DNA from 4 places in the Cytobacillus sp. Bva_UNVM-123 genome. Region 2 is predicted to be linked to each of the others. Evidence: riboswitches for the same ligand, from Rfam matches in the RefSeq annotation. Region 2 holds a riboswitch; each other region holds the start of a gene.
The links. Region 2 has a riboswitch for S-adenosylmethionine ahead of metK (methionine adenosyltransferase). Riboswitches for the same ligand answer to the same signal wherever they lie in the genome.
Positions count from the first base shown of each region.

Region 1: it holds a riboswitch for S-adenosylmethionine, as region 2 does, so the genes downstream of both, metE (5-methyltetrahydropteroyltriglutamate--homocysteine S-methyltransferase) here and metK (methionine adenosyltransferase) in region 2, are expected to answer to the same signal.
Region 3: it holds a riboswitch for S-adenosylmethionine, as region 2 does, so the genes downstream of both, KDN24_RS06575 (methionine ABC transporter ATP-binding protein) here and metK (methionine adenosyltransferase) in region 2, are expected to answer to the same signal.
Region 4: it holds a riboswitch for S-adenosylmethionine, as region 2 does, so the genes downstream of both, KDN24_RS24520 (homoserine dehydrogenase family protein) here and metK (methionine adenosyltransferase) in region 2, are expected to answer to the same signal.

Region 1 is NZ_CM177772.1:302,502-310,220, forward strand. Features, by position in the region: gene KDN24_RS01565 (multicopper oxidase family protein) at 1-582, shown strand, start outside; gene KDN24_RS01570 (hypothetical protein) at 1,032-1,175, opposite strand; gene KDN24_RS01575 (glycerophosphodiester phosphodiesterase family protein) at 1,288-1,590, opposite strand; gene KDN24_RS01580 (sigma factor) at 1,709-2,044, shown strand; gene KDN24_RS01585 (hypothetical protein) at 2,053-2,292, shown strand; gene oxdD (oxalate decarboxylase) at 2,494-3,690, shown strand; gene KDN24_RS01595 (GyrI-like domain-containing protein) at 3,797-4,273, shown strand; SAM riboswitch class I at 4,366-4,474, shown strand; cobalamin riboswitch at 4,586-4,778, shown strand; gene metE (5-methyltetrahydropteroyltriglutamate--homocysteine S-methyltransferase) at 4,934-7,231, shown strand; gene dut (dUTP diphosphatase) at 7,515-7,719, opposite strand, start outside.
Region 2 is NZ_CM177772.1:3,949,721-3,957,439, reverse strand. Features, by position in the region: gene pckA (phosphoenolpyruvate carboxykinase (ATP)) at 1-1,100, opposite strand, end outside; gene KDN24_RS20310 (thiol-disulfide oxidoreductase DCC family protein) at 1,299-1,673, shown strand; SAM riboswitch class I at 1,766-1,884, shown strand; gene metK (methionine adenosyltransferase) at 2,141-3,343, shown strand; gene KDN24_RS20300 (gamma carbonic anhydrase) at 4,166-4,684, opposite strand; gene KDN24_RS20295 (alpha/beta hydrolase) at 4,850-5,653, shown strand; gene tbcS (tetraprenyl-beta-curcumene synthase) at 5,755-6,828, shown strand; gene mnmM (tRNA 5-(aminomethyl)-2-thiouridylate-methyltransferase MnmM) at 6,921-7,493, opposite strand; gene mnmL (tRNA modification radical SAM protein MnmL/YtqA) at 7,490-7,719, opposite strand, start outside.
Region 3 is NZ_CM177772.1:1,371,300-1,379,018, reverse strand. Features, by position in the region: gene KDN24_RS06585 (MetQ/NlpA family ABC transporter substrate-binding protein) at 1-774, opposite strand, end outside; gene KDN24_RS06580 (methionine ABC transporter permease) at 1,091-1,753, opposite strand; gene KDN24_RS06575 (methionine ABC transporter ATP-binding protein) at 1,753-2,769, opposite strand; SAM riboswitch class I at 2,875-2,983, opposite strand; gene KDN24_RS06570 (phosphotransferase) at 3,104-3,976, opposite strand; gene KDN24_RS06565 (ABC transporter ATP-binding protein) at 4,192-6,030, opposite strand; gene KDN24_RS06560 (ABC transporter ATP-binding protein) at 6,023-7,719, opposite strand, start outside.
Region 4 is NZ_CM177772.1:4,810,781-4,818,499, forward strand. Features, by position in the region: gene argH (argininosuccinate lyase) at 1-283, shown strand, start outside; gene KDN24_RS24515 (N-acetylglucosamine kinase) at 276-1,265, shown strand; SAM riboswitch class I at 1,527-1,634, shown strand; gene KDN24_RS24520 (homoserine dehydrogenase family protein) at 1,897-3,108, shown strand; gene KDN24_RS24525 (hypothetical protein) at 3,242-4,378, opposite strand; partial or broken gene KDN24_RS24530 (ATP-binding protein) at 5,264-5,520, shown strand; gene KDN24_RS24535 (alpha/beta hydrolase) at 5,716-7,443, shown strand.

The DNA.
Region 1 (7,719 bases), 1.5 Mb from region 2:
CCCGTTCCTTTTCCCAGGGGAGATCCGGTTAATGAAAACACTGGTACAGTCATGCAATTTAGAGTGACTCTGCCGTTGTCTAATGTGGATACGAGTGCTATTCCGGCTTTTATGATCCCTTTTCCTAAAATAAAGGAACAATCAGCAGCAAAGGTACGATACTTAACATTAAATGACAATATGGATCAGTATGGTCGTGAATTTATGCTATTAGATAATAAACAATGGGATGCTCCTATAACAGAAAATCCAAAATTGGATTCGACCGAAGTATGGTATTTACTTAACTTGACAAAAGACTCACACCCGATTCATCTTCACTTAATTGATTTTCAAGTCTTAGACCGGAGAGATTTCGATGTAGAAACATATAAGAAAGATAAAATTATCCAATATACGGGTCCGGCGACTTCTCCAGAGCCACAAGAAGAAGGATGGAAAGATACCGTTCGAGCTAATCCTCAGCAAGTTACTCGAATAATCATGAAGTTTGGTCCATACACAGGGTTGTATGTATGGCATTGTCATATCTTGGAGCATGAGGATTATGAAATGATGAGACCGTATATTATTATTCGATAATAGACTAGGAAAATGTTTTTTTTCTTAAAAAATCTTAGGATCTATCAAAAAGGACAAAAATAAGAGCTATGAACCACATTAGACCCGACACCTAATGTGGTTTTATTAGCCGAAGGATAACCAAGCATTTCACCTGATTTCCCTTCGATCTTGACTATTTTTTTAAAATAAAAAACACACTTTGTCTTGGATGAATCATATCTAGAAAGTTATTTAGTAATTTTATCTATCCTATTTGTCCATATATACCCCTGATATCCTTCTGGAATTTTTTCAAGGCTTTCTTTTGTATCGAACCCTTCTGACCATTTCCCATTTCCCTCTACGATTACGACACACGTATTAACTGATTCCATTCTACCAATAAATTTATTGGGCAACCCCATAAGTACTTCGCATAATTTAAGGGTAAATGTAGCTCCATATTAGGAAAAGCCACAAACACGGCATCATACCAAGCCTTTGCCACGAAATGGATAACTTTTTCCATTATCAGCTGTATATTGATAGCCAATATCTAGTTTCTTCAATTTATTCATCATATAATCTTCATGGTGATGTTGAAGGACAAATCCTTGTGGAATGGCAGTCAAAATGTCCTTCAAAGTGATGTTGAAGGACAAACTCTCGAGGAATGGCAGTCAAAATGTCCTTCAAAGTGATGCTGAAGGACAAACCCCCGAGGAATGGCAGTCAAAATGTCCTTCAAAGTGATACTGAAGGACAAACTCTCGAGGAATTGCAAGTAAAATGTCCTTCAAAGTGATGTTGAAGAACAAATCCCCGAGGACTTGCTATCAAAATGTCCTTCAGTTCACTTTTCCCATCTGTCCGATACTCTAAAGTGTAATCATGAAAAACAGCTAATATTTGATCCTTCGTTAACTGAATATCTAATTCCACTATGTCTGCACCATGATCAAATGCTGCTTTCATAGAAGGAATTGTATTTTCTAAATAAGGGTGCTCAGGTGGATAAATGATTTCAGCTCCAATCAATAGGTGCAAAAGATCAACTTTGTTCTTAACTAAGCCTATGGTTTAAAAAAGAATTTTTCATATTTTGATAGATATCCCCCATGTACTTCCGTAATAACAATAGAATGGCCCTTTTTGGAGGTAGAAAATGAAAATTATAGAAGACAATGTAGTGGAGCAATTGATCGCAAAGAATGAAAAAGCACTATTTTATATAGTTGATCAGTATGGAGGGATCATCAAGGCGATTACCAAGAAATACTTAGGCAATTTAGAAATCATTCAAGATGAATGCTTTGATGATGTACTCCTCTTAGTTTGGCAAAACATTACTTCTTACAACAAGGATAAAAATTCATTGAAAAACTGGATCGCCGCTATTACAAAGTACAAGGCGATTGATTATCAACGACAATATAAAAAATTTCTACTTCAACGTGAATTAGAAGACTATATGTTAGTAGATCCCAATAGAGCCGAATAGTCTATAAAATGACGAATATTTCTGAGGATGTGTTCTTTAAAATAGAGAATGAACAAGGAGAAGGAATACAAGCGTTAAATGGACAACAATCCCACTATTTAAACTATAATCGTTTTGTGGCATTAAAAGGCGGTAAGATTAAAATTATTCCAGTTAGTTATAAGGAAAGAAATCAGGAATACATTCATACTAATGAAATAATCGAACTAGACTTAGACGAAAAGATAAGAGAACAGGAAGGAAATTAACTGCTGTGAATGGAATAACTTTACTTTAGTGGTTTACTATCATTTCAGTGCTGACTCATAGGCACTGATTTTTTTATATTTGTCACAATTTGATTTGTAAAAAACTTAGTTTCCAATAGGCACAGTAACCATTCTAAGCCCAAGTCATACACTATGAAAAAGAATTTTCCCTCAATAATCCCTTAAAAGAGGAGCGTAGTGATGAAAAACCGAACAATGAATCAAGCAACTGGGAATGTGCCTCAACCGATCCGAAGTGATGGAGCCGGAGGGGTTGACTCCGGACCGCGGAATATTATGCGGGATCTTCAAAATCCAAATATGCTCGTCCCGCCAATTACAGATGCAGGCTTGCTCCCGAACCTGAAATTTTCATTCTCAGATACTTCTATGAAATTAGATCACGGGGGATGGTCTCGCGAGATCACCATAAGGGAACTTCCTATCGCCACAACCCTTGCAGGAGTAAATATGAGTTTAACGGCTGGCGGAGTACGTGAACTCCATTGGCATAAACAAGCAGAATGGTCTTATATGCTGTTAGGTCGGGCGCGTATAACTGCAGTTGACCAGCAAGGTCGAAATTTCATCGCCGACGTTGGCCCAGGCGATCTTTGGTATTTTCCTCCAGGTATCCCACATTCGATTCAAGGGTTGGAACATTGTGAATTTCTGCTTGTCTTCGATGATGGCAACTTTTCTGATCTTTCTACCTTATCCATTTCTGATTGGTTAGCACATACCCCAAAAGATGCTCTGTCTGCCAATTTCGGAGTACCAGAGAGTGCTTTTAACTCCATTCCTTCTGAACAAGTATATATCTATCAGGGGGAGGTGCCAGGTACATTGGAAAATCAAGAAGTCCAGTCACCTTACGGAGAAGTTCCTTTAACTTTCAAGCATGAGCTGTTGAAACAAACACCAATGAAAACGCCTGGTGGTAGTGTTCGAATTGTGGACTCCTCTAACTTTCCGATATCAAAAACAATCGCTGCAGCTCTCGTTGAGATTGAACCAGGTGCAATGAGAGAACTTCATTGGCATCCTAATAAAGACGAGTGGCAGTATTATTTGACCGGAGAAGGGCGAATGACTGTGTTTGCTGGAAATGGTGCGGCGCGTACTTTTGATTACAGAGCTGGTGATGTCGGATATGTACCATTTGCTACTGGACACTATATTCAAAACACCGGTAATGAAACATTATGGTTTTTAGAGATGTTTAAAAGCAACCGCTTTGAAGACGTGTCTCTGAATCAATGGATGGCATTAACTCCTAAAGAATTAGTTAAGAGTAACTTGAATATTGGATCAGAATTAATAGACTCACTACGCAAGGAGAAATGGCCTGTTGTTAAATATCCCGGGTTTTCCTACTATCCAAAAAAAGATAAATAAACTGGACTTTATTCCAAAATATTCAATTTTATCAATTTTGTAGAAGGATTTCATAAGTATTTGTCAAATGTCCCTATTAGAACAAAATAGAATGGGGGAGAAACAAATGGAAACGCTGATTATTGAAAAAGAATCATTTAAAGTAATAGGAATGACATTAGAAACGCTTCTTAGTGATGAACGAGAACAGAGAAACATCCCAACATTATTTGAAGCATTCATCAAACGTATTCCAGAGATTAAAAACAGGCTCAATGACAACTCGATTGGTATTTTTATAGACCCTCCCAATTATAATTATAAGACGGACAAGTTTAAGTGGATATCAGGGGTTGAAGTTTCAAGTGTCAATGATATTCCCGACGGCATGGAATCTTTCATATTTCAAGCAAATACCTACGCACGCACAACCTATATCGGTCCTAGAGATAAAGCCTATACGGCATATGATCATTTATACAATTGGGTTAAGGGATCAGAATATGAATTAGCTGACACTTACGGTATTGAATATTATCAGCAAAGTCATGATGATAATCACACTGTCATGGATTTGATGTTCCCGATTCGAAAAAATAGTTGATTTAAAGCTTAATTCTTTAAAACTCTTTTGACAGCATTCGCTTATCATGCTAATATGATTATCAAATTCAAAAAATTATAAAATATTAAAAACTCTTATTCAGAGAGGCGGAGGGACTGGCCCTATGAAGCCCGGCAACCATTTAACGATTTGTTAAAAAGGTGCTAATTCCTGCAAAGCATATGCTTTGACAAATAAGAGAGTAATCCATAGGTGATGAAGACCTCTCTATTTTTAAATAGGGGGGTTTTTAGTCTTTTGAAAGACATAAACTAAGAGATTGTCTTGCTTCAATGCTTTTCTTATTAAAATTTCATACAAAATGCTTCAGGTGCTGTGTGAATCATTTACTCAGCTTAAAAGGGAAGACCGGTGAAATTCCGGCACGGTCCCGCCACTGTTATGGGGAGCAACTTATCATTTGACCACTGTTTCATATTGAAATGGGAAGGGATAAGAAGCAATGAACCTAAGTCAGGAGACCTGCCTGTTGTATGCGCTTGTACCTACGGATGTATAGGGGGGAGTGAGGAATACATGTTGAGAAAAACAAAAGGTCTCAACTCTAGTTAGCATGTGTATGAATCTCTCTTTTCTATTTGAAAAGGGAGATTTTTTGTTGAGGACGAAAATACAAACGGATAAGGAGTGGAAAATTATATGAATAAAGTAAAAAGCTCGAATGTAGGTTATCCAAGAATTGGTGAAAAACGCGAATGGAAAAAAGCGCTTGAACAGTTTTGGGCAGGTAAATTGGAAAAAGAGGTTTTCTTAAAACAAATGGAGGAGATTCGCTTGCAGCATCTTCAGAAGCAAGCGGTTCAGGGCATTGATTTGATCCCAGTTGGAGATTTTAGCTTATATGACCATGTACTTGATACAGCTGTTATGTTTGGCTTAGTCCCGAAGCGCTTTGAATACGGCGGAGGTAAAGTATCGCTTGAAACATATTTTGATATAGCTAGAGGGACTAAAGGTGCGGTTGCAGCTGAAATGACAAAATGGTTTAACACAAACTATCACTATATTGTTCCAGAACTTAACGAAGCAGTTCCTACTCTTGTCGAAAACCGTCCACTTCAATTTTATAAAGAGGCGAAACAAAAACTTAATATTGATGGAAAGCCTGTTATGTTAGGACCTTTAACATTTGTAAAACTTTCAAAGGGCTATGAGGAGAGTGAATTGGAAAAAGTTGTAAATCAATTTGTCCCTCTTTATGCGGACATTTTACGCGAATTACAACAAGAGGGAGTCGAATGGGTACAAATCGATGAACCGATTTTAGCAACTACGATTTCAAAAGAAGAGGTTGCATTCTGCCATAATATTTATCAAGCATTGCATGAAGCAGCACCAAAAATAAAGGTGATTTTGCAAACGTACTTTGAGAGCATCGAACATTATGAAGATATTACTTCACTTCCTGTACAAGGAATTGGACTTGATTTTGTACATGATTCTGGTCAGAATCTTGCTGCTTTGAAAAAGTATGGTTTTCCGAAAGATAAGATACTTGCTGCTGGAGTTGTTGACGGGCGTAATATATGGCGTGCAAATCTTGATGATAGGTTCTCTATTCTTACGGAGATTGCAGAGGTCGTTTCAAAAGATCAACTCATTGTACAGCCCTCATCAAGCCTACTTCATGTGCCTGTAACAACAAAAAACGAAGAAGCGCTGGGGGAGATTTTAACAGATGCATTAGCTTTTGCTGATGAAAAATTGCATGAAATTGTTGTACTTACAAAAGGACTGAACAAAGGGAAAGAAACGATACAGGTAGACATTGCTACGAGTATAGAATCGATTGAAGCATTAAATCATTCATCCGTTCGAAACAATAAAGAAGTTCAGGAGGCTATCCACAAACTGCATACGTATAATGCGGAGCGGCAAGAACTGTTTAGCGTACGTCAAGGATTGCAGGAGGAGGCCTTTCAATTGCCACTTCTCCCCACTACAACAATTGGAAGCTTCCCACAAACACAAGAAGTCAGAAAACAGCGTTTAAAATGGCGGAAAGGCGAGCTAAATGCTGCAGACTATGAGAAATATATAAAAGCAGAAATAAAAAAATGGATTGAAATTCAAGAAGAACTTGGTCTCGATGTGTTTGTACATGGAGAATTTGAACGTACAGACATGGTTGAATATTTCGGTGAGAAATTAGCGGGCTTTCAATTTACGAAATTCGGTTGGGTACAGTCATATGGTTCACGATGTGTGAAGCCGCCGCTTATATATGGTGACGTGTCCTATCAAGAACCAATGACAGTCGAAGAAACTGTATATGCCCAATCCTTAACAGACAAACCTGTAAAGGGAATGCTGACAGGTCCAATTACCATCTTAAACTGGTCGTTTGTACGCGATGATATTCCACGTTTTGAAGTAGCAAATCAAATTGCGCTTGCGCTTCGACAAGAAGTTGAAACACTTGAGAAAAATGGAATCCGTATGATTCAAGTCGATGAACCAGCCATTCGTGAAGGGCTGCCTTTAAAATATGAGAAGCAAAAAGACTATCTTGATTCTGCAGTTTATGCGTTCAAACTGGCAACAACGTCTGTCAAAAACGATACACAAATTCATACCCATATGTGTTATTCAGACTTTAAAAATATTATCAATGCTATCAAAGCGCTCGATGCCGATGTCATTTCAATTGAAACATCAAGAAGTCACGGGGAATTAATTCATGCCTTTGAAGAAAATACATATGACAAAGGGATCGGTCTTGGTGTCTATGATATTCATAGTCCACGTGTCCCACAGCTTGAAGAGCTGACAAGAAGCATTGATCGTGCCCTTCAAGTACTGGATCCGAGGCTATTCTGGATCAATCCTGATTGTGGTTTAAAAACACGGGGTATTGATGAGACGGTTGCAGCACTAAAGGTAATGGTTGAAGCGGCAAGGCAAACAAGAGACAAGCTGCTTGTGAAAAAGGGATAGGGATCTAGGGAAGGAAATCTGCTTTTTTGGAAATCCATAATTAAATGGAGTGATCATGATGGAACAAGCTTTTTCAGTAGAACGCTCAAGAACAATCCAGACAAAACTAGTTCTTCCACCAAATACTAATCGGCTCCTGGACGTAAGGAGCTTAGAAAAAATAGAGCGATGATTCGATAGGATAGCAGAAAGCTTGAACAAAGAGAAAGAGCAGTTTTGAGTGTGATCAAAACATGCTCTTTCCACCATTCCTACCCAATTAAAATGTTCAAAGGAATCCCTTTTATTTTGTACCACTCGCACCAAATCCGGATTCCCCTCGTACAGATTGAGATAATTCATTTACTTCTGTAAGCTGAATGAATGGAACCATTTGAATAACGATTTGAGCTAAACGCATAGATTTCTCGATTACAAAAGTTTCTTTTCCGTGATTAATCATAATAACGCCAATTTCTCCTCGATATCCTTCATCGATCGTCCCAGGG
Region 2 (7,719 bases):
TGGTACATAGCTTGCTCTTTCGTTAATTTTGCAATTGGAGGTAATACTCCAAATGCGTCAGCAGTTAAAAATATAATTGTATTTGGATGACCAGCAACACTTGGGTCAACAATATTGTCAATGGCTTGTAACGGATAAGCTGCTCGAGTGTTTTCCGTATAGGTGCTATCATCATAGTCAGCAATACGTGACTCATTATTAATGACTACATTTTCGAGAACAGAACCGAAGCGGATCGCATCGAAAATTTGTGGTTCTTTCTCGCGTGATAAATTAATGCATTTTGCATAGCAGCCACCTTCGATGTTAAATACACCATTTGGTGACCAGCCATGCTCATCATCACCAATTAAGCGGCGGTTCGGATCTGCTGATAAAGTAGTTTTTCCTGTTCCAGAAAGACCAAAGAATAAAGCAACATCTCCTTCTACACCTACGTTAGAAGAGCAATGCATAGATAAAACGCCTTTTTCTGGAAGTAAATAGTTCATAATGGAGAATATTGATTTTTTAATTTCTCCAGCATATTCTGTACCACCGATAAGCACTGTACGACGCTCAAACGAAACGATAATAAATGTTTCTGAAGCAGTTCCATCTACAGCAGGATCAGCTTTAAAATTAGGGGCAGAAATAACTGTGAATTGTGCCTCATGCTCTAATAATTCTTCATCAGTTGGACGAATGAATAGTTGATGAGCAAACAGGTTATGCCATGCATACTCATTAATGACTTGAATTGGCAAGCGGTATTTTTTATCAGCACCTGCAAATCCTTTAAAAACAAAAACTTCCTCTTTTTCTTTTAAATAATTTAAAACTTTATCATATAAGTTCGAAAAAATTTCCTCAGAAATTGGTTGGTTGACATTGCCCCAATCAATTCTATCCTTTGAAGAGGCTTCTTCTACGATGTATTTATCCTTAGGTGAGCGACCAGTATATTTTCCAGTGGTTGCACAAACAGCACCGGTTGAAGTGATAGAGCCTTCATTACGATTCAAAACTTTTTCAACTAGCTGTGGAACAGATAATTGAATATGAATATTATTTCCTATTAATAGTTCGGTTAGTTTATTGGAAATCCCTACAGAATTCATCTGATGAAAACCTTCCTTTATCCAGTTTATTTTCTAATGAATAATCTCGTGAATAGTATAACACATTCAGGTGATTAATCTATACTAATGGTGATTTTTTTTATCAAGAAAATGGATTTCTTTTTCTTGTATATAATATCATAATCACGATGGAAAATATGTTAAAATATATTATCGCATATGAACGGGACTGATTCTATGAAAACGCTCGCATTATACGACAATACATGCTCATTATGCAAGCAATCAAAACGAGTTTTTCAAAAGTTAGATTGGCTTCATCAAGTGAAGTGGGTTTCCCTACAGGAGTATGAACAAATGGAAGAGGGAGAATCCTTTAATAAGGTGGATTTGCGAAGAGAGCTTCACATTATCACTTCCAGAGGAAAAGTATTGAAAGGTTATAACGCAATCCGGTATTTATTCGTACTTTTTCCAGCTACAGCAATTGGAGGAGTGATTTTGTTTCTTCCTTTTACTCATTTACTTGGGAATCCAATTTACAAACGAATTGCTAAAAATAGACACCGATTTTTAAGAAAAAAATGCGATGATGGAAGTTGTTCATTATAATGCGCAAGTAACAAGAAAATACACGATTAATTTAAGAAACTTATTGACATCCTTTCATACTATACGTTATGATCATTTCTTGAACGGATACTCTCTTATCCCGAGCTGGCGGAGGGACAGGCCCTATGAAGCCCAGCAACCTGCTTTACGATTTTTATAGAGCAAAGGTGCTAAACCTGACGCAAGGACTTTGATCCTTGAACGATAAGAGTGAAAGGCGCGAATCGATTTGCTTTCAACCTTTTCACATTGATGGAAGGGTTTTTTTGTTGCAAAAAAGATGGACGGCTTTTGAAATGCACAATTTATGGGGTTGCTTATTACGATATCTGAAGAGGAGATTGACGGATATGATAATAAAAACTCCATGTTTATTTCATATTATTTAGGGAATGAGTTCCGTATCAAACCAAGATTGCTTTGTTAAAAAGGAATCTTACTCAATTTCTATCTAAGGAGGAAATCAGATGTCAAGAAACGTACGTTTGTTTACTTCTGAATCTGTTACTGAAGGTCATCCAGATAAAATTTGTGACCAAATTTCTGATGCAATTTTAGATGCGATTTTAGCTAAGGATGCCAATGCTCGAGTAGCTGCAGAAACGTCAGTAACAACGGGTCTTGTCCTAGTTGCAGGAGAAATCACTACATCTACGTATGTAGATATTCCAAAAATTGTTCGTGAAACAGTGAAAGAAATTGGCTATGATCGAGCAAAATACGGCTTTGATGCTGAAACTTGTGCAGTGTTAACATCTATTGATGAGCAATCAGTAGATATCGCTATGGGGGTTGACCAAGCACTAGAATCTCGTGAAGGTCAAATGAGTGATGAGGAAATTGAAGCAATCGGTGCAGGAGACCAAGGATTAATGTTTGGTTTTGCTTGTAACGAAACGAAAGAGCTTATGCCTCTTCCCATTTCAATGGCACATAAGTTAGCTCGCCGTCTGACAGAAGTGCGTAAAGAAGAGATCATTCCATATCTTCGCCCAGACGGAAAAACTCAAGTTACCGTTGAATATGATGAAAACAATAAGCCAGTTCGCATTGACACAATTGTTATCTCAACTCAACATCATCCAGAAATTACTTTAGAACAAATTCAAAGAGACTTGAAGGAACATGTCATTACTCCAGTTGTTCCACAAGAACTAATTGATGAAAATACAAAGTATTTTATTAACCCAACTGGTCGTTTCGTAATCGGTGGACCACAAGGAGATGCAGGTTTAACAGGCCGCAAAATCATCGTTGATACGTATGGTGGATATGCTCGCCATGGCGGTGGTGCATTCTCTGGGAAAGATCCAACAAAAGTTGACCGTTCTGCTGCCTATGCTGCTCGCTATGTGGCGAAAAACATCGTTGCTGCAGGCTTAGCAGATAAAGTAGAAGTTCAGCTTGCTTATGCAATTGGTGTTGCTCAACCAGTATCCATTTCTGTTGATACATTTGGAACAGGTGTCGTGAGAGAAGATATTCTAGTTGATGTCGTTCGTAAAAACTTTGATCTTCGTCCAGCAGGCATCATCAATATGCTTAACTTGCGCCGTCCGATTTATAGGCAAACAGCTGCTTATGGTCACTTTGGCCGCACGGATATTGAACTGCCTTGGGAAAAAATTGATAAAGCAGATGCATTGAAGGCGGCTGCTTTACAAAAATAAGATTAATAAAAAAGTGGGGGCTTCATTTTTATGAGGCTCTTATTTTTTATGTTGAAGCGAAGCGAAGTTCTTGGAAAAAGGAGTACTTGCGAAGATAAAGGTAACTAGGTTGCCAGAATAATTCTCAAAAAGAAGGAGTGTCGCGTAAACCAGGAATCAGAAAGCCGAACTAATTCCCGAAAATCAGTAGCACCGTGAAAACCGGGAATCAAGAAGCCAAACTAATTCCCAAAAATCAGTAGCACCGCTAATTTCGAGAATCAAGAAGCCAAACTAATTCCCAAAAATCAGTAGTACCGTGAAGATCGGGAATCAAGAAGCCAAACTAATTCCCAAAAATCAGTAGCACCGCAAAGATCGGGAATCAGTAAGCCAGACTAATTCCCGAAAATCAGCAGCACCGCTAATTTCGAGAATCAAGAACCCAAACTAATTCCCAAAAATCAGTAGCACCGTGAAGATCGGGAATCAAAAAGCCAAACTAATTCCCGAAAATCAGTAGCACCGCTAATTTCGGGAATCAAGAAGCCAAATTAATTCCCGAAAATCAGGAGCAACGTGAAGATCGGGAATCAAGAAGCCAAACTAATTCCCAAAAATCAGTAGCACCGCGAAAACCGGGAATCAGAAAGCAGGACTAATTCCCGAAAATTTGGAGGATCATGAAAATCGGGAATCAAGAAGCCAAACTAATTCCCGAAAAACAGGAGCACCGCGAAAATTGGGAATCAGAAAGCTAGACTAATTCCCAAAAATCAGGAGGATCATGAAAATCGGGAAACAAGCTACCAGACTTATTCCCGAAAGTATCAATACTCACAATCATTTCTCAATCTGCAATGATTTGTAATATTGTGCTTTTTCGGCGTATTCTCTGCTGATCCTTTTCATGTCTTCAATATCTTCAGCAGTTAATTCTCGAATGACTTTAGCTGGTCTGCCAAATGCAAGCGTATTGGGAGGGATTTTTTTCCCTTGTGGCACAAGACTGCCAGCACCAATAAATGCGCCCTCTCCAATTTCGGCTTGATCAAGTATAATGGAGCCCATGCCAATTAGTGCTTTTTTTCGGATGATGCAGCTATGTAAAATGACTTGATGACCGACAGTTACTTCGTCTTCGAGAATGAGTGGATTGTTTGGGCTTTGGTGAAGAACAGAGTTGTCTTGGATATTTACCTTTTTTCCGATGATTGTTGGCGCAACATCTCCTCTAATGACTGTATTGAACCAAACGCTAGACTCATCCCCAATTTCCACATTGCCTGTAATGGTTGCATAATCAGCAATAAAGGCAGATTTCGATATTTTTGGAAGTTCCCCTTTATATGGATAAATCACTTTTTAAAAAACATCCCTTCATTTAAAATAATAAATAAATTTTACCATAAAATAGTTGAGAGATAATATTTACGTAAATATTAGGTCGAAATATTGTGAAGAATAGATGTTTCTAGGCTATAATTTAAACAATATGGCTTAGGCATAAGGTTTAGGAGGAAAACTATGTGGAAATGGGAAGCTGAAGGAGAGGCTAAAGCAGTCATTGTCATCGTGCATGGCGCGATGGAGCATCACCGAAGGTACGGTTGGCTCATTGAAATGTGGCGATTGGCAGGATTTCATGTCATCATGGGCGATCTCCCAGGCCAAGGAATGACAACAAGATCAAGAAGGGGTCATATTGATTCTTTTGATGAGTATATTTTCGAGGTAAAGGATTGGATTCAAGCAGCTTATCAATTTGAACTGCCGGTATTTTTAATCGGGCATAGTATGGGAGGTTTAGTCGCCATTCGCCTTCTACAAGAAGAAAGGCTGAATTTAGCTGGGGTAATCCTTTCATCGCCATGTCTAGGATTAATGAAAAAACCATCCAAAATACTTGAGATCATTTCTCGAGGCTTAAATGTCATTACACCAAGCTTACGATTGGATTCAGGGATTTCTGTAGATTTGGCAACTCGCAATAAAGATGTTCGGGATGCAGACTCAAATGATACATTATATGTAACGAGAGTATCAGTGAGGTGGTATTGTGAACTTACGCATGCCATCAAGCTTGGGTTTGAACAGCTTGATCATATTCAAGATGTGCCATTGCTTGTTATGCAGGGAGGAGAAGATTTAATTGTTGATAAAAGAGCAGTAAATGACTGGTTTAATCTTGCTCCATTTTCTGAAAAACGATTTAAAGAATGGCCAAATTGCTATCATGAAATCTATAATGAGCCTGAAAGAGAAGAAGTGTTTGAATATACAAAGGACTTTGTGAACAGCCAATTAAAGGCGATTGGTTATATTATCTGATTTTGTAATGAAATAGAGCTATTCTGTGGAGAAAATTCGAGATTAGTTTCTCTTGGTGGATGGTAATTAGGGGTTACCTAATATAGTAGGAGTGAGTTTTTATGGGTGTACCTTCAATGCCTATTAGTTTAATGTCAAAAGTGTATACGAAAATACTTCCGATTGTTCATAAGGAATTATCCTATTGGAAAAAAAGAGCGGAAGCCATACCTGATCCGGAGCTGCGAAAACAAGCTTTAGCAAGCATTGAACATAAAACCTTTCATTGTGAAGGCGGCTCCATTATGGCTTTAACCGCCATTGAAAAATATCCACTTGCCATCAAATTCATCGTTGCTTATCAAACAATTAGTGACTATTTGGATAATTTATGTGATCGCAGCACTTCTTTAGATCCTGAGGATTTTGCTGCTCTCCATGAGTCAATGATGGATGCGTTAACGATTGATGCGATCCCGAAAAAGTATTACCGATTCCGAAGTGAACAAAATGATGGAGACTATTTAGCGGATTTAGCCGCTACTTGTCGAGAGGTACTGTCTGAGCTAAAAAATTATGAAAAAATTAAAGATTATTTACTTGAATTATGTAGTTATTATTGTGACTTACAAATTCATAAGCATGTGAAAGCGGAAGAGCGTGTCCCTCGTCTGCAAGACTGGTTTGATGAAAATAAAGAACAGATTCCTGAGATGGAATGGTATGAGTTCTCAGCCTGTTCTGGTTCAACTTTAGGCATTTTTTGCCTTGTTTCTTATGCAATGAGAGATGATTTTGAACAACATTATGCCGAAAAAATTCGTAATGGATATTTTCCATACATTCAAGGTTTACATATATTATTGGATTACTTTATTGACCAAGATGAGGATCGGGCTGGTGGAGATTTAAATTTTTGTTTTTATTATGAGAATGAACAAAGATTATTTGAGCGGTTAAAGCATTTTGTTGATGAAGCTGATAAGCATACAGAGCAGCTGCCACATAAACGTTTTCATCAATTAATTAATCGGGGGCTGCTAGGGATTTACCTTTCAGATGAAAAGGTAAGAAAACAGAAAAAAGTAAAGAAGTTTGCAAAGAGTATCATTAAAAAAGGTGGACTCACAAGTCTTTTCTTTTATTTGAATGGGAGAGCTTACCGAATGATGCAAAAGTGGCGATTTAATAATTAACGAAAGGCTTGCAGAAGAGGCAAGTCTTTTCATTTTAATTGAAAAAAGAAGCAAACAGCCATAAATAAGGCAGCCCAATTTAGGGCTGCCAATTACCTTTTTTCAATCGCTATAATGAACGGAGGATGGTTCTGCTGATTTATAAATTGATATTGCAGGACATGAGCTATCTTCTGATCTAATTGAGTGACATATTCAAGAAGAGCATCTCTTTCGATTGCCCCTTCTTCATGACCGTGATAAACAACAAGGACGATCATTCCTTCTGGAGCCATGATGTCAAGTAGCTGTTCAATGGCAGTGATGGTTGTGTTAGGCGTGGTCACAATCGTTTTATCACCGCCAGGTAAGTAGCCTAAATTAAAAATGGCCGCTTTCACCGAACCATGATGGGTTACAGGTATACTAGCATGAACATGTTCATGTCCTTTCTCGAATAACATGACCTGTTTTGAGAGTTGATGTTCTTCTAAGCGGATTTTTGTCTTCATTAGGGCCTGTATTTGAATATCAAAACCATAGACATAACCAGTCTCGCCAACTAATTCAGCGAGAAACACCGTATCATGACCATTTCCTAATGTTCCATCGACAACAACATCCCCATGTGAGACTGCTTTTTTTAATAATTGTCTAGCAAATGGGAGAATTCCATCTAGCCTCATATTTGTGTCCTCATTTGGCTCTGGTCATAAAATTTTCCTTGCCAGCTATTTCTTCTTTTCATCTCCGCATCAATGGCATTTAAGACTTCCCATTTATTTACACTCCACATTGGACCGATCATTAATTCGATGGGGCCATCACCAGTAATTCTGTGAATAATCATTTCAGGTGGTAAAATTTCTAATTGATCACATACTAAGCTTACATAGTTATCAAATGATAAAA
Region 3 (7,719 bases), 2.6 Mb from region 2:
CGTTACGTCCTCTTCATGATACAGCTCGACAATTCTCTGATAGGTTTTATTATCTTGCTCATCTGCTCGTGCAGCAAAAATGTTCACGTAAGGCAAGACATTCGGATCGTTCGAATCCTCAAGATAAATCGGATCCTTTACTGGATCAAATCCAGCCTGTCCAGCAACACCATTATTAATAACAGATGCTACAACATCAGGTAATACACGTGGTGTTTGTTGGGCAACAATCGGCAATATATCTAAGTTTTTCGGGTTTTCAACAATTTTACTTGGGTCACCGAAGAGACCAAAATCATCCGCTAATTTAATTAATCCAGCTGATTCTAATAATCTCAGGGCACGAGCTTGGTTTGAAGGATCATCCGGAATAGCAATTTTGTCTCCTTCCTTAATTTCGCTTACATCCTTCACTTTTTCTGAATATATTCCCATCGGAGCAATAACTGTAGCGCCAATCGGAACTAAATCAACATTGTTTTCTTTATTAAACTGGGTTAGAAACGCAATATGCTGGAAAGAATTGATGTCAATTTCTTTATTAGCTAATGCATGATTCGGTAATGTATAGTCAGAGAACTCAACAAGTTCAATTTCAATCCCTTCCTTTTTAGCTTTCTCCTTTAAAATCGGCCATACTTCTCCATCTGTTCCAGTTACCCCAATCTTTACCTTTACTGGTTTTTCCGCATTGCCTGAGGCTGAATCAGATCCACAGGCAGCCAATGCCCAAACAGCTGTTAAAACTAATAAAATACTAAACCACTTTTTCATCATTCCATCTCCTTTTCGTTGTTTTTAATTTAGGTTCTGTTAAACATGGCTGTTGATTTGCGCTCCAGGTTGCTTAGCGATCGCGGGCGATCCGGGAGGAGCCTCCTCGGCGCTATCGCACCTGCGGGGTCACCCTTGTCCCTTCCTCCCGCAGGACATTGAGTAAGCTCCCGTGAATTTGCACCGCTCGAAGAAAATGCGTATGCATTTTCGAGGAATCACGCACCTTCCACTCCAATCAACAGGTGCAAAAATCAACATTGTCCTTTAATAGAGCCTAATTTAAAGTAATAACATTGTTTGGCAAGTTCCCCTCTCATCGTCGCATAATTCTTCTTGACAATTTATTCCCAATCCACTGAGCAATTTGCACGAGAATAATAAGAATCATAACGGTAACAAGCATGACACTTCCATCAAAGCGTTGATAGCCATATGTCATCGCAATATGACCTAAACCGCCTCCGCCAACTGTTCCAGCCATCGCAGAAAAATCGATTAAGCTTACTGTGACAAACGTTAAGCCCAAAATTAGTGGTCCAAGCGCCTCAGGAATCAATACTGTAAAAATAATTTGTAAAGGACTCGCCCCCATTGCCTTTGCCGCTTCAATTACTCCAGGATCAATGCTAACTAAGTTGTTCTCTACTACTCTCGCAATCCCAAATGACGAAGCAATTGTCATTGGAAAAATCGCGGCCCATGTCCCGATCGTCGTTCCAATAACTGCTCTTGTTAACGGGCTGATTGCCACTAGAAAAATAATAAATGGAATGGGACGAATCATATTAATCAAAAAGTTTAGCAATTGGAACAAAAATCTGTTCTCCAATATATTTCCTTTTCGTGTCACAAATAAAAGTAAACCTATCGTTATACCAAGAATTGAACCAAAAATAAGAGTCATGATGACCATTACAATCGTTTCACCTGTAGATTCTAAAATACGCGGCCAAAAAGTCGTCCAATCTACTTTCATTAAATTTTCACCTCCTCAACAGTTACAACATCCTTAAGCTCAGCAAGAACGTCAGAAACTTTATCCCTCTGTCCCTCAAATGAGACAAGCAGGTTTCCATAAAACTTCTCCTGAATTTCTCGCACAGAACCGTAGACAATATTTACATCTACATCAAATTTTCTTGTTACACGAGAAAGTACAGGGTCGCTCGCTATTTCTCCTTTAAAAATAACGCGATATAAATTTTCCCCTCCCTTTTTTCTCCACTCCTCTAATAAAGACGCCGATGGTCGATCTTGCTGGACCGATTGAATAAACCGTTGGGTCGTTAAATGCTGTGGATTCGTAAAAATATCAAAAACTGAATTGAATTCAATAACTTCTCCATTCTCCATTACGGCTACCCTGTCACATATTTCTTGAATGACATGCATCTCATGTGTGATTAACAAAATGGTAATCCCTAAATCCTTGTTTACCTTTTTGAGAAGACGAAGAATTTCTCCAGTTGTATCTGGATCTAGCGCTGACGTTGCCTCATCACAAATTAATATATCAGGAGAGGTAGCAAGCGCCCTTGCAATCCCAACCCGTTGTTTTTGTCCTCCAGATAATTGTTCAGGATAATCATTTGCCTTTTCTGTGAGACCGACGAAGCTAAGAAGATCTGTCACTCTTTGATTTATTTCTTTTTTCGGGACCCCAGCCAGCTTTAGCGGATATGCTACATTTCCAGCTACCGTTCTTGAGGAGAATAAATTGAAATTTTGAAAAATCATCCCAATTCTTCTTCTCAGCTTTCTCACTTCTTTTTGTGTGAGCGAATTAATATCGACTCCCTGTACTTGAACAGTGCCATACGTCGGGCTCTCCAATAAGTTCACCAGCCGCAATAATGTGCTTTTCCCTGCACCGCTAAATCCGATAATTCCAAAAATCTCCCCCTGTTGAATTGAAAGAGATACATCTTTAACTGCATTTACTTCGCGATCACCAAACTTAAAGGTTTTCGCTACATTCTGAAATTCAATCATTACTTGCTCAACTCCCAATATAAAAAATAAACAAAAAGGACCTTCCTTTTTCTCTTATCGATAAGAAAAAAAGGAAGGTCCCAACTATTAAAAGAAACTACTTCCTTCTCATCTTTCAAATGTAAACACATTTGCAGGAATTGGCACGGTGTTAAATAATAAACCCGCTGCCGAGACTTCATTGGGCCTGTCCCTCAGTCTCTCTGGATAAGAAGAAATCATCATATTTAATTGTCCGTAAGATTTAATCAATACTATAATACCTTAAAAATTATATGTCAACATTTTCTTTTTAAAGTTTTTATTGAAAATGGAATACTCGATTTTCACGGATTTATACTAACTCATCAAATTTTACTAACTTTAAAAATAAATTATTTGCTATTAAACTTCGAACATTTTTTATTGGATTAAGACCTTTTGGTACACCACCACTCCTATTTAGCAAGAGCCATCTAAGACAAGCTATTGCTTCGAAAATCTCAAGTTCTTCCTGTTGAATAGCATGATCTAATAGATAAGTAGAGCGAAATACATCCGCATCCCGATCTGAAACATAGATTTTTTGCAAAATAAGCGACCAGGCAAAATCATATCTCTGGTCTCCTAATTGTCCATTCGTCCAATCTATAACAGTGTATCTATCATTTTTCTCTAAAATGTTTCTCAAATGGAAATCACCATGGATAATATGTTCTTTCTTTATTTGGGCATTTTGCACAAGAACGATTAGTGCATGATAAATATCTTGGTGTTCTCTTACCCTAGGAAAAAAGTAGTCAATAAAATCATACTTTGGAAGATGAATACCCCTAATTTCTTTAACAAGAATTTGATGAATACTCGATAGAATCTTTGCAAGCTCTTTCATATTCTTCTCATTCACTTTACGTATTGATACCCCATCAAATGTTGTTAAAAGTACCATATCTCCGTTTGGATTTACACCCCACCCCAATGGTTTTGATACTGGCACTCCACGTTCAAATAGGACCTGTAATAATCGATATTGGAAATGAATATCAGGTTTAGAACTCTTATTCCAAACTTTAAGTACAAAACTCTCTTTAGTTGAACTAATCTTCATAACCTCAGCTTCAAAACCATGATCCAACGGTTGAATAACTAAAGCATTCTCATGAATTAATAAATCCTCCAAAGCTTTATCTATTTCGATCCAATTCACAATTCCAATAGAGTTTTTCAAAAATACTCTTCCTTCCATGTTCTGCTCACTACTTGTTAAATCTCAAATATTATACGTGTCCAAAATTTTACCCGCCAAATAAGGCTAATGGTTCCAATTGATCTTGCCTAAACACTTTTGATAAAGTTTTTTCAATAGCTGAGTAAAAAATATTTACACAGTAAATAATTGTAAGTTCCTTTGTACATAATGAATAAATTACTAGAATAAAAAATTTAGCCCCCACTAGCAAAGCTCGTAACAGCTTTTCCGTGTAATTGATAATAAAATCCCTTCTTTTTAAGAAGTGAATCATGGTTGCCTGATTCAATCATTTGCCCATTTTCAATAACGAAAATTTTATCCGCATTTTGAATCGTATTTAAACGGTGGGCAATTACAAAGCTCGTTCTCCCCTTCATTAATTCTTGCAATGCCTCTTGAATCTTCAATTCTGTCACCGTATCAATACTGCTTGTGGCCTCATCTAAAATGAGAATTGATGGGTTGGCAAGAAAGGCTCTCGCAATTGACAATAGCTGCTTTTGCCCTTGACTAATCCCACTTCCATCTTGATTCAAAACTGTATCATAGCCATCTGGCAGCCTCATAATAAACCAGTCTGCATTGGCTAGCTTGGCTGCTGCAACAATTTCTTCATCTGTTGCCTCCAGTCTCCCATAGCGAATATTTTCCCGAACCGTACCTTGAAATAAAAAGGTATCCTGCAAAACAAAGCCAAGATGTGAGCGCAAGCTTTCTTTTTTCATGTTTGCAATATCATGTCCATCAAGCAAAATACAACCGCTATCAAGCTCGTAAAATCTTGATAACAAATTGATGATCGTTGTTTTACCCGCTCCTGTCGGCCCCACAAAGGCTGCAGTCTCCCCAGCGTTTACAGTGAAATGAATGTTTTTGAGTGTATTCGCAGCGTCCTCATAGCCGAAACTTACATGTTGAAAGGCAACTTCGCCATTCACCGTATTTAATTCAATGAATTTTTTATTTCTTGTAAACTCTTCCTCTTCATCAAGAATTTCAAATACTCTTTCAGCACCAGCGATAGACGACAATAATGTGTTGAACTGATTGGCAAGATCATTGAGTGGACGAGTAAACTGACGTGCATATTCAGTAAAAATGACGATAACCCCAATAGAAATCATGCCCTTTAATGCAAATATCCCTCCAATTCCGGTAATAATCACAAAGCTTAAATTATTTAGGCCATTCATGAGCTTCGGGATAAAACCTGAATATGTTTGTGCCCAAAAACCCGCATTCTTCAGATGCTCCGCTTTTTCCAAAAATTCATCCATAACCTTTTTTTCCTGTGAAAATGTTTTAATAATTCTCTGTCCAGAAATGGATTCTTCAATAAAGCCATTTAATTCTCCAATATGCTTCTGTTGTTCTTTAAATAAAGGACCAGTTCGCTTCGTAATCCACTTCATGCCAATAAACATTAGCGGCACAATGATTAGCGTTAGCAATGTTAATGGCAGGCTTAGCCAGACCATCACAGAAACAGTCCCAATAAGTGTTAATAAACTAGAAAAAACTTGAATAAATGAGCTATTTAAAGTGGAACTGACATTTTCAATATCATTCGTAATTCTACTCATCAATTCCCCATGCTGCCGCTTATCGAAAAAAGGGATCGGCAGCTTATGGAGATGGTGAAAAAGTTTTGTTCTCATTGTAAAAACAGTGTTTTGTGCAATCCCGATCATCCAATAATTTTGTAGCCAAAGGGATAATGAGTGAAAGAGATAGATAAAGATTAATCCGATAAACAGCTTGAACAAACCAATATGATTCGTCGTGACAATATAGTTGTCAATTGTTTTTCCGACTAAGTATGGGCCTAGAAGTCCTAATGCCGAGCTAATAACAACCATGAATAGCACAAGAAATAAGAGTGCTTTTTCTGCTGCGAGAAAATACCAAATTCTTATTAACGTATTTTTAACATTGCTCGGTTTCCGCTTCGCTCCTTTCAGTTGTTGATTATTTTCTTTATTTAGCGACAACTTCGGATATTGAAACGGCTTTTTCCATTCATTAAGCATAAAAACGTTCACCATCCCCTGACTGAGATCGATAAATTTTCTTGTATAGGGCAGATGTTCGTAGTAGTTCCTCGTGTGTTCCTTGTGCTAATAAGGCACCATCCTCAAACAATAAAATTTGATCTGCTTTAACAGCCGTACTTAATTTTTGTGTGATAATGAGTGTTGTGCAGGCATATTCCTTTAATGCCTTGAGCAAGTTTGCCTCTGTTTTCACGTCAAGTGCACTCGTGCTATCGTCAAGGAGTAAGAGCTTTGGTTTTCTAACGAGTGCTCTTGCGATCGATAGTCTTTGTTTTTGCCCACCGGAAAGATTTACCCCTTTTTGGCCTAGATTTGTGTCTAACCCTCTTGGAAAAGAATTGATTGTTTCCTCAATTTGCGCGTTTTTGAGTGCCGCAACTATTTCCTCGATTGTTGCTTCTTCCTTGCCCCAGTAAATATTGTCTTTAATACTTCCCGAGAACAGCAAAGCTTCTTGCGGAACATAGCCGATATTCCTCCGAAGTGTCTCCATTTTCATTTTTCGAATATCCGTCCCATCAATCAGGATGCTCCCGTTCTCAATATCATAAAGACGAGGAATTAATTGTAAGAGTGTTGTCTTTCCTGAACCAGTTGCCCCAAGAATCGCGATTGTTTCACCAGGCATGACCGTAAAACTAATATTTGTTAACGCAGGTGAATCACTCCCAGGATATTGAAAGCTAACATGGTCAAAAACGATTTTTCCTTCATGGATTTTATTCTTTTCGTTTGCATCTTCTGCATCAATTAGTTCTATTTTCGTATCAAGAACTTCCACAATTCGATTTGAGGAGGCTCTTGCTCGGGAAAACACCATAATAATCATCGAAAAGACAGAAAATGCAGCCGTCATTCGCATCGCATAGTTGACAATGGCGACAACCTCTCCAATTTTTACTTGGCCGGTACCGACATGAATACTCCCAAACCAAAGAATAGCAAGAATACTAATGTTCATGATTAAGAGCAAAATTGGCATCGTTAATTCCATGATACGTAAAGCGTGAATCGTTTTGTCTCTTAGATATTCGTTTACTTTACCGAACCGTTTTTCTTCATGTTTTCTTCTGACAAACGCTTTAATTAGCCTAATTCCAGTTAAATTTTCCCTTAAAATATTATTAACACCATCTAATTTTTCTTGGACAATTTTAAAAAGCTTGCCTCCCTTATTCAATAACCAGAAGAGAAAAAGGAAAAGAAACGGTACGACCACTGCGAGAATAAGAGCCATTTTCACATTAACAATAAAGGCCATCACAAGCCCACCAATGATAAGCAATGGCGCCCTTAAGGCAATTCTTAAGCTCATAAAAACCGTATTTTGAATTTGCGTAATATCATTCGTCATTCTTGTAATGAGCGAGGATGCTGGAAATAAATTAAAGTTGGCAAAGGAAAAGGATTGTACTTTCGCAAATAACTTGCTCCGGACATCAAAGCCAAAGTTTTGGCCCACATGTGCAGAATAAAATGAATTGATAATCCCTGCCAAAAAAGCGATTGCCGAAAAGAGGAGCATCACCCCTCCCCATTTAAGGACAACACTAAGGTCTTTCACAAGAATCCCTTCATCAATGATCTTCGCCATTAAGAGTGGCTGCACTAATTCAACTGCAAGCTCCAATAACGTAAAAATGAGTGCGATCATTATCGCAACTT
Region 4 (7,719 bases), 860 kb from region 2:
GCTAACACTCGATCTATTAAACAAGCAGTCAGAACAAATTGTTGGAAAAGCTTCATCTTTAACAGAAGCAGAACTAAAGGAATGTCTAAGTCCAGAATACTTTATTCGCATCCGCTCCATCCAAGGTGGCCCAAGTCCATGTAGAATAACAGAAACCATTCAAGATCGTCTTCATGAACAGTCAGACTTGATTAATTGGGTAGATGATAAACAGCTAGTTTTGCGCTCAGCAAAGGAACAAGTAGCGACTATCATTGAAGATTGGACGATCGGCGATGACTAATCAGTCTTTTCATCTTCTTGCTATTGACGGTGGAGGGACGAAGACACAAGCAGTCATTACAGATCAAGAAGGTCTATTAATCGGAGAAGGAAGAGCGGGTGCTTCGAATTATCAAGTTGTTGGGAGAGAAACGGCTGTAGCGACACTTGTTGCTTCGATACGTGAAGCGCTATTGAATACGGGCGTTTTTACAAAAGAGACGGATGATTTGTTTGATAAGACTTTAGCGAATGATAAGCCCATCCATTTCAAAAAAATAGTTTTTGCCCTTGCCGGGATTGATACAACTAATGACGAATCCGTCGTACGTGAGATAGTTATCAAAACTCTTGCTGAGATCGGAATAACATATGAAACACTATTAGTTGAGAATGATTGCTTGTCTGCTTTACTAGGTGCTACCCAAAATAAAGCAGGTGCCCTATTAATCTCTGGAACAGGATCGATCGTTTTTGCACATGATGGCGAAGGGAATTTCTTCCGAACAGGTGGATGGGGCTATCGGGTTGGCGATGAAGGCAGTGGTTATTGGATTGGAAAAGAAGCGATCCGTTCTGTTTTGAAAATGAAGGATGGACGAGAAAAAGAAACGATTTTATTAGCGTTAATCTTGAAGAAATTTGGTTTTGAAAAGGTTGATGATCTTTATAGCTGGGTATATAGTCCAGCCTATAGTGTTGACGATGTAAGCGCCCTAACAACTTCAGTTGAGGAAGCTTATAAAATGGGCGATGAAGTTTGTAAAACCATTTTAGATAGAGCCGCAGCTGAGCTCACCCTTCTATTGGAAGCAACGATTGAGAAGGCTGGAATTGCGCAGAAGGAATTTCAACTCCTCCTTCAGGGCGGGGTCCTTCAAAATAATCACTATGTGAAAGAGAAAGTATTGGATTGCTTACAGAAAGAAGTCGATAAAGTGAGCATTTTACATACTGATGAAAAGCCCATTCGATTTATTATTAAGCGGGGGCTGGCATTGTAAAGGGACGTTACGGTCAGGTTTCTTGTCCAAGTTTAGGTACGTGGAACTTGATCCTTCGTCCCTTCATTTAATTGATCGTTACTCGATCTGAGTTCAGCTTCAGCAATTCCTTCAGCTCATTATAATTATTTCTACTACTTGAACTTCAACCGCTTATGGCGATGATGGGAGGTTTTGGGTCGATTTGGTCATAATGAAATTCCAGTATTGACTTCCACGTTTTTAAAAGATATGATAAAAATAATTTCATAATTGCTAATCTTCTTATCAAGAGAGGTGGAGGGACTGACCCTGTGAAGCCTCGGCAACCAGCATATATTTTGCACGGTGCCAATTTCAGAGGAATATTCAATATTCCGAAGATGAGAAGGTGGAACGGATTCTTTCTTTCATGCTCCTTCCCCTTCTGTCTTTCATGCAGAGGGGGTTTTTGTTTTTCGTTTGGCTCTGTTAAACATGGCTGTTGATTTCCGCTCCAATCAACAGGTGCAAAAATCAACATTATTCTTTAACAAAGCCTTTCGTTAAATACTGTGTTTGCTATAAAAATGCACAGTCCGGTTCATAACCCGCTCTGCACAAGTGGATCATCCATTTATTTTATAGACAAAAAAACAGGAGGAATGAAAAAATGTCAGCCATTCATATTGCATTATTAGGTTACGGAACAGTTGGGAAAGGTGTATATCGTACGATTCAGTCACATCAGGAAAAGCTTCAAGCTCTTTTTGGAAAAGAAGTGAAGGTCGTTGGAATTCTCGTGAAAAATTTAGAAAAGCATCAGCAACCTGATCCAAATGTTCTGTTAACTGATGACTTCGAGAAAATTATTACACTCGAAAAGCTTGATGTTGTTATTGATGCGATTGTCGGCAAAATGCCTTGTTTTACATATTTGACGCAGGCAATAATAAGAGGCTGCCATGTCATAACGGCGAACAAGGAGATGTTTGCCCATTACGGGAAGAACTTGAAGCAATTAGCCGTTGCTCATGGTGTTTCTCTTAGTTTTGAGGCGACGGTTGCGGGCGGAATACCTGTCATCCAGACGCTCAAGCAATTATTAAATGTGAATAATATCGAGAAAATTCAAGGAATCCTTAATGGAACTTCAAATTTTATTTTGACGAAGATGAGAGAAGAAAATGTATCATTTTCGGCAGCCTTAAAGCTGGCACAGGAAAAAGGTTATGCGGAAGCAGACCCGACGAATGATGTGGAAGGCTATGATGCTTTCTATAAAGCGGTCATTTTAAGTGAGGTTGCTTTCGGATTAACCCCAGACTGGGATCAATCTATTAGAGAAGGTATACGAGGAATTACGATTGAGCAAATCGAGGTCTTTACTTCTTTAGGATTTCGCTTTAAACATGTCGCATCGATTGAACGGACGGTTAACGGCATACGTTGCAGTGTGAAACCTGTGCTTGTAAGTGAACAGCATCCTTTTTACCATGTTGAGGGTGTTCAAAATGCTGTTTCCATCGATGGAGATATAGTCGGCAATATTAGTCTTCAAGGGCCGGGAGCAGGCATGTTCCCAACTGCAAGTGCCATTATTGAGGATTTTGTTCATATAAACAGAGATTGTATACCTCCAACCTACCCTGAGCAAAAAATAGTAGAGAACGAAACATCTAGTGTGTCTTATTGGGCGATTGGAGGAGAAGTGAATGCTTCTGTTCTGCCTACTCCCATTGAAGTAATTGAAAGAATACATCCGAACGTTTTAATCGTTCGAGCACCGGAAGAAACTTTGTATGCAGTGCATTTACCGAATGTGCAGGTATATCAAATTGTTGGGGACATTTCTAATTCGCCTCGAGCTTTATTAAAGGCTTAAATGATCGGTAACCTTTCAAGATGATGAAGGGCATCCAGAAATACGCTGAAAGCAAGAACAACGTTAACAATCAGATAATAGGAAGAAGAGCCAATCAACTAAAATCAATTGGCTCTTCCATCTTTTTCGTAACTTATTCTTGATCCATCTCAGTCATTTCTCTTTCATCGGTATTATATTCTTCTTGTTCGTTACTCTCTTCCCCAAGTTCATTTGATTTCTCTGACCCCTTGTTTTCTCGTTCTTTTTCTTTTTCCTTCTCACGCTGCTTTATTTCTTCATCGATCCTGATTTCCTCTTCTAGCTTTCTTAGTTCTTCCATTAATTTTTCATGTTCTTCTAGCTTTTTCTTTTCCTCAGCAATCCGAATTTGTTCTGCTAAATCTTCAATTAATTGATCAATTGAAGCTATCTGGTTCATTAGTCCACTTATTTGTCCTGCAAGGCTCTCATTTTCAGACTGAATACTTGTAATGCTAACTTTCATTGCGGTTACTTGATCGGAAAACTTCTGGATTTGTTCTGTTAATTGGGCGTGTTCTTCTTCAAGCTTCTGTAGAAGATTTTCAGTTACTTGCTTATTAAAATCCATTTGGGCTAGTCTTTCCGAGAAAAATAGTGGATCGTAATTACATTCTTCCATTGCACGGTCCTTTATTTCTTCAATATATTGAATAAGTTCGAGAATTTCCTCTAGCTTTTGATCAACTTGCATCTTAACGGCTTGAATATCATTTTCAATTACATTTTCTATAGCGGATATTAAGCTTTCCAGCTCTGTAATCGCGTTCTCTAAATCAGAAATTCTTTGTTCATTGGCTGTAATGGTGCTTTCGATTGCAGATATTTCAGCTTGTAGAGCACTTTGTAAAGCTCGAAGACCTTCAATTGTTGAAGAATCTATCTGGTTTTCACCACTCGAATCAGGAATATGAGTTTCGTTTGAGGATTTCTCCAATTCCTCCATTCTCTCGTTCATTTCCGTTATTTCTAGCTCTGATATTTTCCCTATTAGTTCATCCATTAAATCCTCGGCTTCCCACCGAAGCTTATCTGTTTGCTCCTTATGTTCCTCAATAGTTTTTGGAAAAATAAAGCAGGCTTGAACGTCTATTTTATCCTCTTGAGGAGAAAAAAATCGTCCATATGCAGGGGTAATCAGGTTAATTCCGCTAATAATTAACACTGCAACAACTATACCGTAAATAAAAGTTTTCAGTCTGTTCTGTCTCTTCGGGCCCTCACCATTTCTAAAAGGTGATGATTCCACATCGTCATCCTCCTTTTTTCAGTTTCACTTCACTAGTTTTTTAAAATTAAATAGTCGAGTGTTTCTTTCCAATACTTCATAGTATTTTGCTTAGAAGAATTTATACTAAATTTCCCCCTTATTATTTATGTAGGCTTTGAATTATCCATTCTTAGTAAGAAATTGTTCTTTTTTAAGAACATTAAAGATATTATAATTCTATATAAAGAAATATACAAGAGTTTAATAGTTTTTTTGTTCGTTATATATTAAACCCAAATTGGGATTTAGTATTGATAGAGGAAAATGATGCCCACACCATTTCATATATTAGAGTTAAATGTGAAATGACTTATAGTATTACACCTTGCAGTCAGTTCCAATGACAAAACAAAAGTAAAGCTTGCCGGCATTAATTGATTGTTAGACCCTTTGCTTCTTGTTCGAGCAAATCACTCAGTTCGTGAAATTTAATCCTACTAAGTGGGAGTACTGAAATCAAATAAATTGTAGGAAAATGACAATTCAGACTCTACAGTTGTTGCTTTTTGGTCATTAGACTCATTCTATCGGATAGATGATATGATTATCGAAGCTTTTTTAGTCATTAGGAGTGCGCTATCGGTTAATGGATTCGGTGATTGATACTTTTTTGGCCATTAGAGTCATTCTATCGAACAATAGATATGGTGATTGGATCCTTTTTGGTCATTAGAACTATTCTACTAAACTGGCTACTCTCATAAGAACTTAATATACTTTCGAAGTTAGAAAAATCCGCCAGAAAACCAAGCTAATTAACAGTTTCCGATATAAAAAATTGGCGATAGTGCAAAAAATGGCACCCTTTTTATATTTATTGTTACAAATTTTTTCGTGAGGATATGAGATAGGTACTCCTTTTCAAGCAACGAGCTAGGTTACATATCGTTTGATAAGTTGCAGAGTTATTATTCTCACACCTCTCTTTACGTGCTGGAAGGGCATCTACAATAATAACTAGTAACCTGTCATTTGACCGCTGGGAGGAAGTTTTCTATGATCCAGTTTTAACAGCTGCATTAACTGATCGTTTGACACACAGAGCACATGTGATAAATATGGTGGGCAATTCCTATCGTATTTATGAAACGAAAGAAATGATTGAAAAAGGCCAATTATAAGTGAAAAAATTTTTAATTACTAAATGGATCCATTTTCACTTGCGAAATACATACTATCACAAACTCAAAATCACCCTCCTCCTACCTCAAGCACCAATAATTCCCTCCTTTTATGAACCTTTCCCAACCCTCAACCGTATTAGAGATAAGTGCTGCTTTTATAAGCATGAGAAAAAATACATAGGAGGAATGAAGATGGCGAAAAAAGCAATTAAATCTATTAGTAAGCTAATGTTAGCCAGTACTATAGGTCTAACAGGAATAGCTGGGAGTCTAGCGGTCTCTGAACATTATGTTTCAGCCCAAGAAGTTTCGAAAGAAATAAACTATGAAAATAGTGCTAAGGATTTTTTAGAGTATACGAAAACAAAAAATTGGGATGCTGCCTATAATCTATTAAGCCTCAATCTTCAAGCTACCCTATCGAAGGAACTCCTTCCAACCCTTTGGGCACAACTAACAACTCCGTTTGGTGAAAGTAAAGAATCTACTTTGGAAGGATTAAAGAATGACGGAGTGCATACGAGGGTAACCTTTATTGTAAAAGCAGAAAAAGGAGCTTTTAAGCAAATTCTCAAGTTTAATCGTGATGGAAAGGTTGATGACTTTCTATTTGATACGATTACACCACCTGAAAGCTTCTTAAATCCTTCTTACAATCATTCAGAAAACTACACAGAAAAACAAGTCGTGATTGGAGAGGGAAAATTTGCTTTGCCAGGGGTGTTAACTGTTCCTAAAGGAGAAGGACCATTCCCTGTCGTTGTTCTTGTCCATGGTTCAGGTCCGAACGATATGGATGAAACGTTTTCCATTTTTAAGCCTTTCCGAGATATGGCAGTAGGACTTGCAAATGATGGCATTGCCGTTCTGCGATACGATAAACGTACGAGAGCCCACACGGTTAAAACAAGTTTAGAGCCTAGGTTCTCTATTCAAGAGGAAACCGTCGTGGATGCAAATCTTGCTGTTAATAAACTAAAGTCTCTCCCTGAAATTGATTCTAATAAAATATTTGTTCTTGGTCATAGCCAAGGTGCATTTGCACTTCCGCTAATTGTGGAAAATGATAAGAATAAGGATATTAAAGGTGTGATTGGTGTTGCTGGGCCAGCTGGAAAATTCCATGACTTAATGCTTTGGCAAGTGGAAGCGCAGCTAAAGCTTGCAGAAAAAATGCAAGCACCGAAAGAACAAATTACTGCTTTAAAAGAAACCATTTCGTTTTATCAAAATCAATTCGGGTTATTGAAGGAACCACAAAATACGAAGGATAACATTCCGGCTAATTTCCAATTACAACCTAGTTATTGGTGGTTTGATTTACGTGACTATGTCCCTACTGAACTAGCAAAAAAACAAAACATTCCAACCCTTCTTTTACAAGGGGAAAAAGATTTGCAAGTTCCCGTCTCCGAATTTGAGGCATGGAAAACAGCTTTGAAAAATCGCGACAATGTTGAGTACAAATTATACCCAAATATGTTCCACACACTTGTAGATTATCCAGGTGAGCCAAACTGGATGACCGAATACGTAACACCAGGAAATGTTCCACAATCTTTCCTTTCTGACATCGCGCAATGGGTAACAACTGGAAGCATTCATTCCACAGAAGTTAAACCCGAGCCAAAACCAGGGGAGCAAAACCCAACACAAAAAGTATACTGGGACGGTTTATTAATGAAAAAGGGACAAATCGGCAAATTAGAAATTGTAAAACCGATTAATCTATGGAAACGCAATGGAGATAAGCTTGAATTTATAAGAGTGCTTAAACCAGGTGAACAATATCGAGTATACAAATATGATGATAAATTCGGTGGACAATACGGGCTTGGGGACAATCATTATGTGACGAAAATAGAGGGATTTGTGAGCTACAAGACTCCTGCGAAGGGTAAGTTGAGGGAATTAAACTAAAGAGTGTTATGTAAAGAAAGAATAAGCTTCGTAAAGATAAAATCTTCGCGGAGCTTTACCTTTCTATGTATGCTTTCTCTAAGATTATGGTACTACTGATACCTAAATTAAAACTGAGCGATTTCTATATTTTGCAGTTATGTTAACCCTCCCTCTTGTAGCTTCCACTGAGTTTGTAATTAATCCATCCTCACTTGCTGTTCCTCTTTTTAGATTACTTAACTACTCCCATCCGAATAATGTACTGTAATTTCTAATTATTGTGTGCCACTAGGT